Regions from separate parts of the Kitasatospora sp. NPDC087315 genome, predicted to be linked through region 2. Evidence: riboswitches for the same ligand, from Rfam matches in the RefSeq annotation. Region 2 holds a riboswitch; each other region holds the start of a gene.
What was found. A riboswitch is a leader RNA that binds a small molecule or an ion and turns the genes downstream of it on or off. The one in region 2 is predicted to bind cobalamin.
Positions count from the first base shown of each region.

Region 1: it holds a riboswitch for cobalamin, as region 2 does, so the genes downstream of both, ACIO5D_RS14320 (ribonucleoside-diphosphate reductase subunit alpha) here and ACIO5D_RS02325 (peptidase) in region 2, are expected to answer to the same signal.
Region 3: it holds a riboswitch for cobalamin, as region 2 does, so the genes downstream of both, ACIO5D_RS28445 (cobalamin biosynthesis protein) here and ACIO5D_RS02325 (peptidase) in region 2, are expected to answer to the same signal.
Region 4: it holds a riboswitch for cobalamin, as region 2 does, so the genes downstream of both, ACIO5D_RS38230 (FecCD family ABC transporter permease) here and ACIO5D_RS02325 (peptidase) in region 2, are expected to answer to the same signal.

Region 1 covers NZ_JBIUYD010000008.1:270,975-273,166, forward strand. Annotated here, with positions in the region: gene ACIO5D_RS14320 (ribonucleoside-diphosphate reductase subunit alpha) at 1-946, opposite strand, end outside; cobalamin riboswitch at 1,134-1,265, opposite strand; gene ACIO5D_RS14325 (hypothetical protein) at 1,746-2,192, shown strand, end outside.
Region 2 covers NZ_JBIUYD010000001.1:538,072-540,263, forward strand. Annotated here, with positions in the region: gene mmsB (3-hydroxyisobutyrate dehydrogenase) at 1-538, shown strand, start outside; cobalamin riboswitch at 636-775, shown strand; gene ACIO5D_RS02325 (peptidase) at 878-1,957, shown strand; gene ACIO5D_RS02330 (flagellar hook-length control protein FliK) at 1,995-2,192, shown strand, end outside.
Region 3 covers NZ_JBIUYD010000022.1:76,903-79,094, reverse strand. Annotated here, with positions in the region: gene ACIO5D_RS28450 (cobyric acid synthase) at 1-198, opposite strand, end outside; gene ACIO5D_RS28445 (cobalamin biosynthesis protein) at 195-1,184, opposite strand; cobalamin riboswitch at 1,283-1,447, opposite strand; gene ACIO5D_RS28440 (alpha/beta hydrolase family protein) at 1,728-2,192, shown strand, end outside.
Region 4 covers NZ_JBIUYD010000052.1:2,234-4,425, forward strand. Annotated here, with positions in the region: gene ACIO5D_RS38225 (ABC transporter ATP-binding protein) at 1-197, opposite strand, end outside; gene ACIO5D_RS38230 (FecCD family ABC transporter permease) at 197-1,258, opposite strand; cobalamin riboswitch at 1,363-1,482, opposite strand; gene sodN (superoxide dismutase, Ni) at 1,595-1,990, opposite strand; gene sodX (nickel-type superoxide dismutase maturation protease) at 2,176-2,192, shown strand, end outside.

The sequences.
Region 1 (2,192 bases), on a different contig from region 2:
GCTCCAGGAACTCCTCGATGTCCGCGTGCCAGGTCTCCAGGTAGACGCAGGCCGCGCCCTTGCGGCGGCCGCCCTGGTTGACGGCGGCGACCGAGGAGTCGAGGGTGCGCAGGAACGGGACGATGCCGTTGGACTTGCCGTTGGTGCCGCGGATCAGGCTGCCGCGCGAGCGGATCCGCGAGTAGGACAGGCCGATGCCGCCGGCGTGCTTGGAGAGACGGGCGATCTGGGCGTACCGGGAGTAGATCGAGTCCAGGTTGTCCAGCGGGGAGTCGAGCAGGTAGCAGCTCGACATCTGCGGGTGCCGGGTGCCGGAGTTGAACAGGGTCGGGGAGGAGGTCAGGTACTCCAGCCGGCTCATCAGGCCGTACAGCTCGGCCACCTCGCGCACCGACTGCTCGTTGTCGCCGACCGCCAGGCCGCTGGCGACGCGGAGCAGGAAGTGCTGCGGGGTCTCGACCACCTTGCGGGTGATCGGGTGGCGCAGCAGGTAGCGGGACTGCACGGTGCGCAGGCCGAAGTACTCGAAGCGGTCGTCGCCCCGCGGGTCGACGAGCGCGTCCAGGGTCGCGGCGTGCTTGGCGACGAAGGCGGCGGTGGTGTCGCCGATCAGGCCCTCGGCGTGGCCGACCGCGACCGAGGCGGAGAAGGAGACCGAGCCCTGGCTGACCGCCTCGTCGACGATCTCCAGCGCGAGCAGGCGCGCGGCCAGCTTCGAGTACTGCGGGTCCTCGGCGATCATCGACGCGGCGGCGTCCACGGCCAGCCCGCGCAGCTCGGCGAAGTCCGAGCCGGCGTGGCGGCCGCGCAGCGCGGCGGCGGCGACATGGCCGGGGTCCACCTGGGGGAGATCGGCGCTGCGGTCGGTCAGCAGCCGGAGCAGCGCACCGCCGGGGTCGGAGACCGTCGGGTCGACGGGGGCGAAGCTGGAACCCTGGGCGGGCAGGGTGGCTGAGGCAGCGGTGGTCAAGGCGCTCTCTCCTGGCGGCGATCGGCGTCGGTGCATCGGGGTGCCGGACCGTTCGGGGCAGGGGAGCACGGCGCGAACGCCCGGTGGCGTCGCGCGACAGTGTCATCCCCGGCCCGCCCGCGAGGCCCGGACGTGGTGCAGTGCTTCGGGGCCTCTGCGGGGAGGCCGGTGGCACGCCGCCGGCAGGTACTCGGACTCGCGGGCCCTGCTTCCAGAGGCCCGCACACCGCTGCGGGGCAGTCCCGGACTCGCACCGGGTTCCCCTGCGTCGACAGCAGGAGTGAGCATACATCTAGTGGTGTCCGCCCGATGCGACACCACATGTTGTGCAGCACCGCGTGTCGGGCCGGTGACCAGTGGTACGGGCGCGATGGCCGGGAGCCGTTCGGGGGCGGTGGGATTTGGGAACGGATTGATTACCGTCCGGGCTCGCGGTCAGGGCGATGCCCTACGATCTCGGCACATGAGCGAGGGAACGGGCGTACCGGCGGAGTGGACGCGTCAGCCCGGACAGCAGCCCGGACAACCGGGGCAGGGATCGCAGCCCGGGGCATCGGGACAGGTGTCGCAGCAGGGCCAGCAGTCGACCGGGCCGGTGCAGCCGGGCCCGACCGCACCCCGGCCGCCGCAAGCCGGCGGGTCGGTCCCTCCTCCGCCCGGCGGCTTCGGGCCTCCCGCCACGCCGTACGCGCAGCCGGGCGTGCCGCCGTACGGGCCGTCCGGCCCGGCGGCCTACCCGCCGCCCCAGCCCCAGCCCCAGCCCCAGCCCCAGCCGTTGCCGCAGCAGCCGCAGAACGCCGTCGGCCCGGCGCCGTACCAGCAGTGGCCGCAGAGCGCCCAGCCGGCCGTCGCCGAGCCGGACTGGAACGCGATGGCCACCCGGCACGAGAACGAGTCCCGCAAGCGCAAGCGGCTGTGGATCGGCGCGGCCGCGGTGGCCGCGGTCCTGGTCGGCGGTGTGGTCGCGGCCGGGGTGTGGATCAACGGCCACGGTGACAAGGGCGATCGCGGCGGTGGCGGCCCCACCGCCAGTGCGTCCCCCACCGGCATACCCACCGAGCGGGCGCTCGCGGTCATCTCCGACGCCGACACGGACAGGCTGCCGGTCGACGCCGCGACGCTGTTCCCGGACCAGACCCGGACCGTCGACGGCAAGGTGTGGACCCGCATGGTGACCGGTGCGACGGCGCCGTGCTCCAAGGCGACCACCGGCGGCCTCGGC
Region 2 (2,192 bases):
GCCGGTCTCCGGCGGTGTGACCGGTGCGAGCGCCGCGAGCCTCACCTTCATGGTCGGCGCGGCGGAGGCGGACTTCGCCGCCGCCCTGCCGGTCCTGGAGGCGATGGGCCGCAAGGTCGTGCACTGCGGCCCGTCCGGCGCCGGGCAGGCCGCGAAGATCTGCAACAACATGATCCTCGGGATCTCGATGATCGCCGTCAGCGAGGCCTTCGTCCTCGGCGAGCACCTCGGCCTGAGCCACCAGGCGCTGTTCGACGTGGTCTCGACCGCCTCCGGCCAGTGCTGGGCGCTCACCAGCAACTGTCCAGTGCCCGGTCCGGTGCCCGCCAGCCCCGCCAACCGGGACTACCGGCCCGGCTTCGCCGCCGCGCTGATGGCCAAGGACCTCGGCCTGGCCGCCGACGCCGCGAAGGCCGCCGGTGTTCCGGTGGAACTGGGCTCCCACGCGGCCGAGCTGTACGCCGGGTTCGCCGCGGACCAGGGTGCCGGGCTGGACTTCTCGGCGGTCATCAACACCATCAGGGAGAGCGCGAAGTGACGGGCCACGAGCCGGTCCTGGTGGAGGTGTTCTGACCCGTGAGGCCGGGGTCGGGGTCGGGGCCGGCGGGTGGCCGGCCCTTGACCCCTTCTCCGCACGACCGACATGATGAGCCGTCATGTACTGACTCCGCCGTTGGGGGAAGTCCGGTCCGAGTCCGGCGCTGACCCGCAACGGTAGGCCGCCGACGGCTGTCGGCGGCGAGCCCGAGGACCCGTCGGCGGAGGCGTGTGTTCCCTCCTCCCGTCGTGGTCTGCGGGCCGGAGTTCCCAGGGCTGCCCGGTTCCGCACCGGCGGCCGGGCGGGGACCCCGTGCGCCCGGGCCCGGAAAGGCGTCCCATGCCCACGCTCCGCCGCTCCCTCGGTCTGCTCGCGATACCCGCGCTCGTTCTGACCGCCGTGCTTCCGGCGTCCGCCGCCCAGGCGGCCCCGGCCCCGGCTCCGGCCCCGGTCTCGGCGACCGTCCGTCCCGACGCCGCCGCGGCCGGCTGGCTCGCCCGCCAACTCGTCGACGGAGACCACTTCGAGACCGTCTTCGACGGCACCGCCTACCCCGACCAGGGGCTGACCATCGACGCCGTGCTGGCCTTCGCCGCCTCCCACAGCTCCGACCAGGCCGCCGCGAAGGCCACCGCCTGGCTCGCGCAGCCCGGGATCATCAGCGGCTACCTCGGCGACGGCACCACCGAGGCGTACGCCGGGGCGACCGCCAAGCTGCTGCTCGCCGCCGAGGTCCGCGGCGAGGACGTCCACGGCTTCGGCGGTGTCGACCTCCCGGCCCGGCTCCGCTCGCTCCAGACCCCGAGCGGCCGCTTCTCCGACCGCTCCCAGTGGGGCGACTACAGCAACGCCTTCGGTCAGTCCCTGGCGGTGATCGCCCTCCAGCGCACCCCGGACGGCGCCCCGGCCGCCGCCGTCGACTTCCTCGCCGGCAGCCAGTGCCCGGACGGCGGCTTCCCCGTCGCCTTCGGCCAGACCACCTGCGCGGGCGACCCGGACGCCACCGCGCTCGCCGTCCAGGCCCTTGCCGCCACCGGCCGCACCGCCAAGGCGAACGCCGGACTCGGCTGGCTGACCGCCCACCAGAACACCGACGGGGGGTTCGCCGCAGCCGGCGCGACCACCTCCAACGCCAACACCACCGGACTGGCCACCCAGGCCCTGCTGTCCACCGGACGGCTCGGCGCGGGTCTCAAGGGCTGGAGCAGCCTGGTCAAGCTCCAGCAGGGCTGCGCCGCCGACGCCGCCGTCCGCGGCGCGGTCGCGTACGACGCGTCCGGGTTCAGCCAGGCCAACGGAGCCCGGGCCACCGCGCAGGCCGTCCTGGGTCTGTCCGGCACCCCGCTGGCCGCCCTCTCCGCCCACGGCGCGCGCCCGGCAGCCCCGGTCCTGGCCTGCCCGGCACCGGCCGGCCGCTGAAACCGCCGAAACCGCCGATCCCGTGAGGAGCCTTTCGATGACCCGCACCCCTGCCCCGGCCCCGGCCCGCCGGATCCGCCGCACCGTCGGTTCGGTCGCCGCCGTCGCGGCCCTGACCGCCGGCCTGCTCGGCGCCTCCGCCGCCCAGGCGCCGCGGGCGAGCGCCACCGCCTGCACCGGTACGACCGGCGTGACCGTCGTCGTCGACTTCACCGCGCTCGGCGGCGGAATCGAG
Region 3 (2,192 bases), on a different contig from region 2:
GGCCGCCTGCGCCTGCATCGCCTGGGCGCGGCCGATCTCGGCGCCGCCGGCGGTGACGAAGGAGTTCAGCGACATGTTCTGCGCCTTGAACGGCGCCACCCGGACACCCTGCCGGGCCAGCCAGCGGCAGATGCCCGCGGTGACCACGGTCTTGCCGGCGTCCGAGGTCGTCCCGGCGACCAGCAGTGCGTTGCTCATGCGCTCCTCCTCTTCTTCCGTCCCAGGACGGTCCGGCTTCCTGTGGCGGCCCGGACCGCCGCGTGCCCGGCGACGGCGGTGCCCAGGGCCAGCAGGCCCACCCGGCGGGAGAGCCGGCAGGCCCGCTCGATGTCCTCCACCGTCACCGGCCGCAGCTCGCCGCCCAGCACCGGCCGGTGCTCCACCCGTTCCCCGTACGCGAGGGTGCCGCCCAGCCGCACGCCGACCGCGCCCGCGAACGCGGACTCGGCCTGGCCCGCGTTGGGGCTCGGGTGCGCGGAGCCGTCCCGGCGCCAGATCCGCCAGGCCGTCCGGGGTTCGGGCGCGGCGGCCACGGTGAGCAGCGCGGTCAGCCGGGCGCCCGGCCAGCCCGCCACGTCGTCCAGCCGGGCCGAGGCCCAGCCGAACCGGGCGTAGCGCGGCGAGCGGTGGCCGACCATCGCGTCCAGCGTGTTGACGGCGCGGAACGCCAGTAGCCCGGGCGTGCCCGCGAGCGCGCCCCAGACCAGGGCGTTCACCACGGCGTCGGCGGTGTTCTCGGCGACCGACTCGACCACCGCGCGGGCGATCTGCTGCTCGTCCAGCGCGCTCGGGTCGCGCCCGCACAGATGCGGCAGCCGTTCCCGGGCCGCCGTCAGATCGCCCGCGGCGAGCGAGCGGCCGATGGTCCTGGCCTCCCGGGTGAGCGAGGTGCCGCCGAGCACCGTCCAGGTCGCGGCGGCGGTCAGCGCGGCGCGGCCGAGCGGCCGCCGGCCCAGGGCGCGTTCGGCGGCCACCGCCCCGGCCGCGACGGTGCCCACGCAGAGCGCGGTGTAGGCGGTGCCGGCGGCGCGGTCGTCGCGCCAGAGCGTCTTCTCCAGCCGGCCCGCCGCGCTGCCGAAGGCGGCCACCGGGTGGCCGCGCCGGGGATCGGCGAAGCGGGCGTCGGCGAGATGTCCCGCGACGGCGCCCAGCGCGAAGGCGGCCGCGCGGGTCAGCGGGCGCACGGCGAAGGGCGGCAGAGGGGGCGGGCGGTCGGGGCAGCCTGCATCGCGTGCGTGTCCTCACTCAGGGTCCGCGCCCTGGATCGACGTACCGGCGGCGAGAGTCTCCTGGCTTCCGGGTCCGACACACCCCCGGAGCCTCCAGCGGCTTCTGACGGCCCGCCGATGGGCCCCTCCTGCCTGTTGGCGGGCAAGGAGGGAATTGATCCGAGCGTGCTCCCCGGTGACAGTGGCGGGACCGCGCCGGACTCGCACCGGCTTCCTCTGCATGCCTCCGTTTGGCTGAAGGATCCCATCACGCGGCCGAACCGGGAGTCAACCAAGGTCACGGAGGGGTTGGTCACACGGCCCGCCCGCGCGCCGCCTCCGCGGGTCGGTGTCGCGGGGGTGCGGAGGGGGCGCGATCGCCCGGCCGCAGGTGGAGGCCGCGGCCCCCGCTGTCCCGTCCGGCGTGACACCCGGTCGGCCCATGCCCGGTGGCCCCGGTCCGGTCCCGCGAGTGGACTGGTGGGTGCCCAGTCCGCGATCAACAGAGCGGGGAGCGATATGCGTTGGGGAACCGCGGCCGCCGTGGCGGCCGCCGCCGTCGGCACCGGGGCCGCCGTACTGCTGGCCGGGCGCAGGGCCGTCCAGCGGATGCTCCACCCGGCGGCCGTTTCCCGGCCGCAGGCGGGCCCCGTCACGGTGCGGAGCCTGGCCGTCGGGCGGGCCACCTTCACCCGCAGCCCGGAGAGCACCCGCCCCGGCCGCTGGGCCGTCGAGTGGGACGAGGGCGGCCACGCGGTGGTCGACGAGATCCTGCACGCCGACGAACAGGGCGTCACCCGCCGACTGGTCCGCGCCGACCGGGGCGCCCTTACGCCCGGCACCGAGGTCCGCTTCACCCCCCGGGTCCACCTCGGCGACCCGACCGGCGCGCTCGGCCTGCCCTACGCCGAGACCGCCGCCGAGGGCGAGCTGGGCGCCCTGCCCGCCTGGCGGCTCGACGGCAAACGCGGCACCTGGGTGATC
Region 4 (2,192 bases), on a different contig from region 2:
GACTTGCCGCTGCCGTTCGGTCCGACCAGGCCGACCACCTGTCCGGCGGCGGCGTCCAGGGTGATGTCGTGGACCAGCCGGGCGCCGGCGATGTCGACCGAGAGCCCGTCGACGGCGATGTCCAGGGCGGTCTCGATGGCGGTCTCCGGGGTGTCCGTGGTGTCGGTGCTCGGGTCGGCGTTCGCGCCGGTGCCCATCAGCGGCCTCCGAAGGAGTAGCCGCGGCGGCGCATCAGCAACAGGAAGCAGGGCACCCCGAGCACCGCGGTGACCACCCCGACCGGCAGCTCGGCGGGCGCCAGCAGGGTGCGCGAGACGATGTCCACCCAGACCAGCAGCAGCGCCCCGGCGAACGGCGCGACCAGCAGCACCCGGCGGTGGCCGGCGCCGACCAGCATCCGCACCAGGTGCGGCACCATCAGCCCGACGAAGCCGATCGCGCCGCTGACCGCGACGACGGTGCCGGTGACGGCCGCCGTCACCACGAACAGCTGCCGGCGCAGCCGGTCGGGGTCCACACCGAGCGAGGCCGCCGTCTCGTCGCCCATGGCGAGCGCGTCGAGGCGCCCGGCGGAGAGGGCGAGGCAGGCCAGGCCGGCCAGCACGGTGACGGCGGCGATCGGCACCGAGCCCCAGGTCGCCCCGCCCAGGCTGCCGAGCAGCCACATCATGGCGCTGCGGGCCGCCTCGCCGCGCGCGGCGCCGAACACCATCAGCGCCGTCACCGCGGAGAAGCCGTAGGACATCGCGGTGCCGGTGAGCACCAGCCGCAGCGGGGTGAGCCCGTAGGCGGTCCGGGCGGCCGCGTACACCAGCAGCATCGCCAGCAGGGCCGAGCCGAAGGCGGAGACCGAGAGCGCCCAGACCCCGAGGGAGGCGAAGGCGCCGAGGAGCAGGACGGCGTTGGCGCCGACCGCCGCGCCGGAGGAGATGCCGAGGACGAACGGGTCGGCCAGGGCGTTGCGGACCATGGCCTGCACGGCGACCCCGGTGGCCGCGAGCCCGGCGCCGACCACGGCGGCCAGTACGGTGCGCGGCAGCCGGATCTCCCAGACGATCACGTACGCCGCCGCCTCCTCGGCCTCCAGCCGACCGCCCGTCAGCCCGGCGCCCAGCAGCCGCAGGACCCGGGACCAGCCGAGGTCGGAGGAGCCCAGGGCGACCCCGCAGACCAGCGACAGCAGCAGGGCCGCGGCCAGGCCGGCGGCCAGGGGCGCGGCGGGTATTCGACGGACCGGTGCGGTCACTGCGGTGCTCACGAGGGGGGCGCGCCTTCGCCTCGGGCCGTGGGCGGCGCGGGGCGAAGCGCCCGGGCCGTGGCGGGGCCGGGGCGCCATCCCCTCGCATTCCACGGCGAGTTGTCGGGAGGTCGGCGCCCCAGGGCGATCGGGCTCACGGGGCCGGGGCCCCGTCCACCGTTGCGGGTCAGCGCCGGATTCGGACCGGACTTCCCCCATGGGACGCCCTGGCAGCATAACAAGCGCTAAGGCCAGGCAACCCTTACAGGTGCCGCCGGGCATGTCCCGGAAACGCGCGACCGCCCCCGTCCGGTGTGGTGGTCCGGGCGGGGGCGGTCGACGGAGGCCGAGCGGCGGTCAGGCCTGCTTGGTCTCCCAGAAGATCTTGTCGACCTCGGCGATCAGGTCGAGCAGGGCCTGGCCGGTGGCCGGGTCCGTCGACGCCTTGGCGGCCGAGGCGGCCTTCAGGGTGTCGTTGATCAGCTGGTGCAGCTGCGGGTACTTCTCGAAGTGCGGGGCCTTGAAGTAGTCGCTCCACAGCACCGAGATGTGGTGCTTGACGGCCTCGGCGCGCTGCTCCTTGATGATGACGGCGCGAGCGCGGAAGTGCGCGTCCTCGTTGGCCTGGTACTTCTCCTGGGTGGCCTTGACCGACTCGGCCTCGATCCGCGCCTGCGCCGGGTCGTACACGCCGCAGGGCAGGTCGCAGTGGGCGTGCGCGGTGGCACGCGGTGCAAACAGACGAGAGAACATGGGAGTCCTTCCTTAGATCGTCTTCCCGCGCCCGAGATTACCCTTCCGGTCACGGGGTTTCGCGATCGGTCGGTGGGCCTAGGGCAAAAGGCGGACCCGGAACCGGGTGAATCCGGACACCGGCGGGTGACGGTCCGTACGGCAGACTGGGACGCGGCGAGCCGGGAGGAGGAGTCGTGACGCGGATGGCGGAACCGGAGGG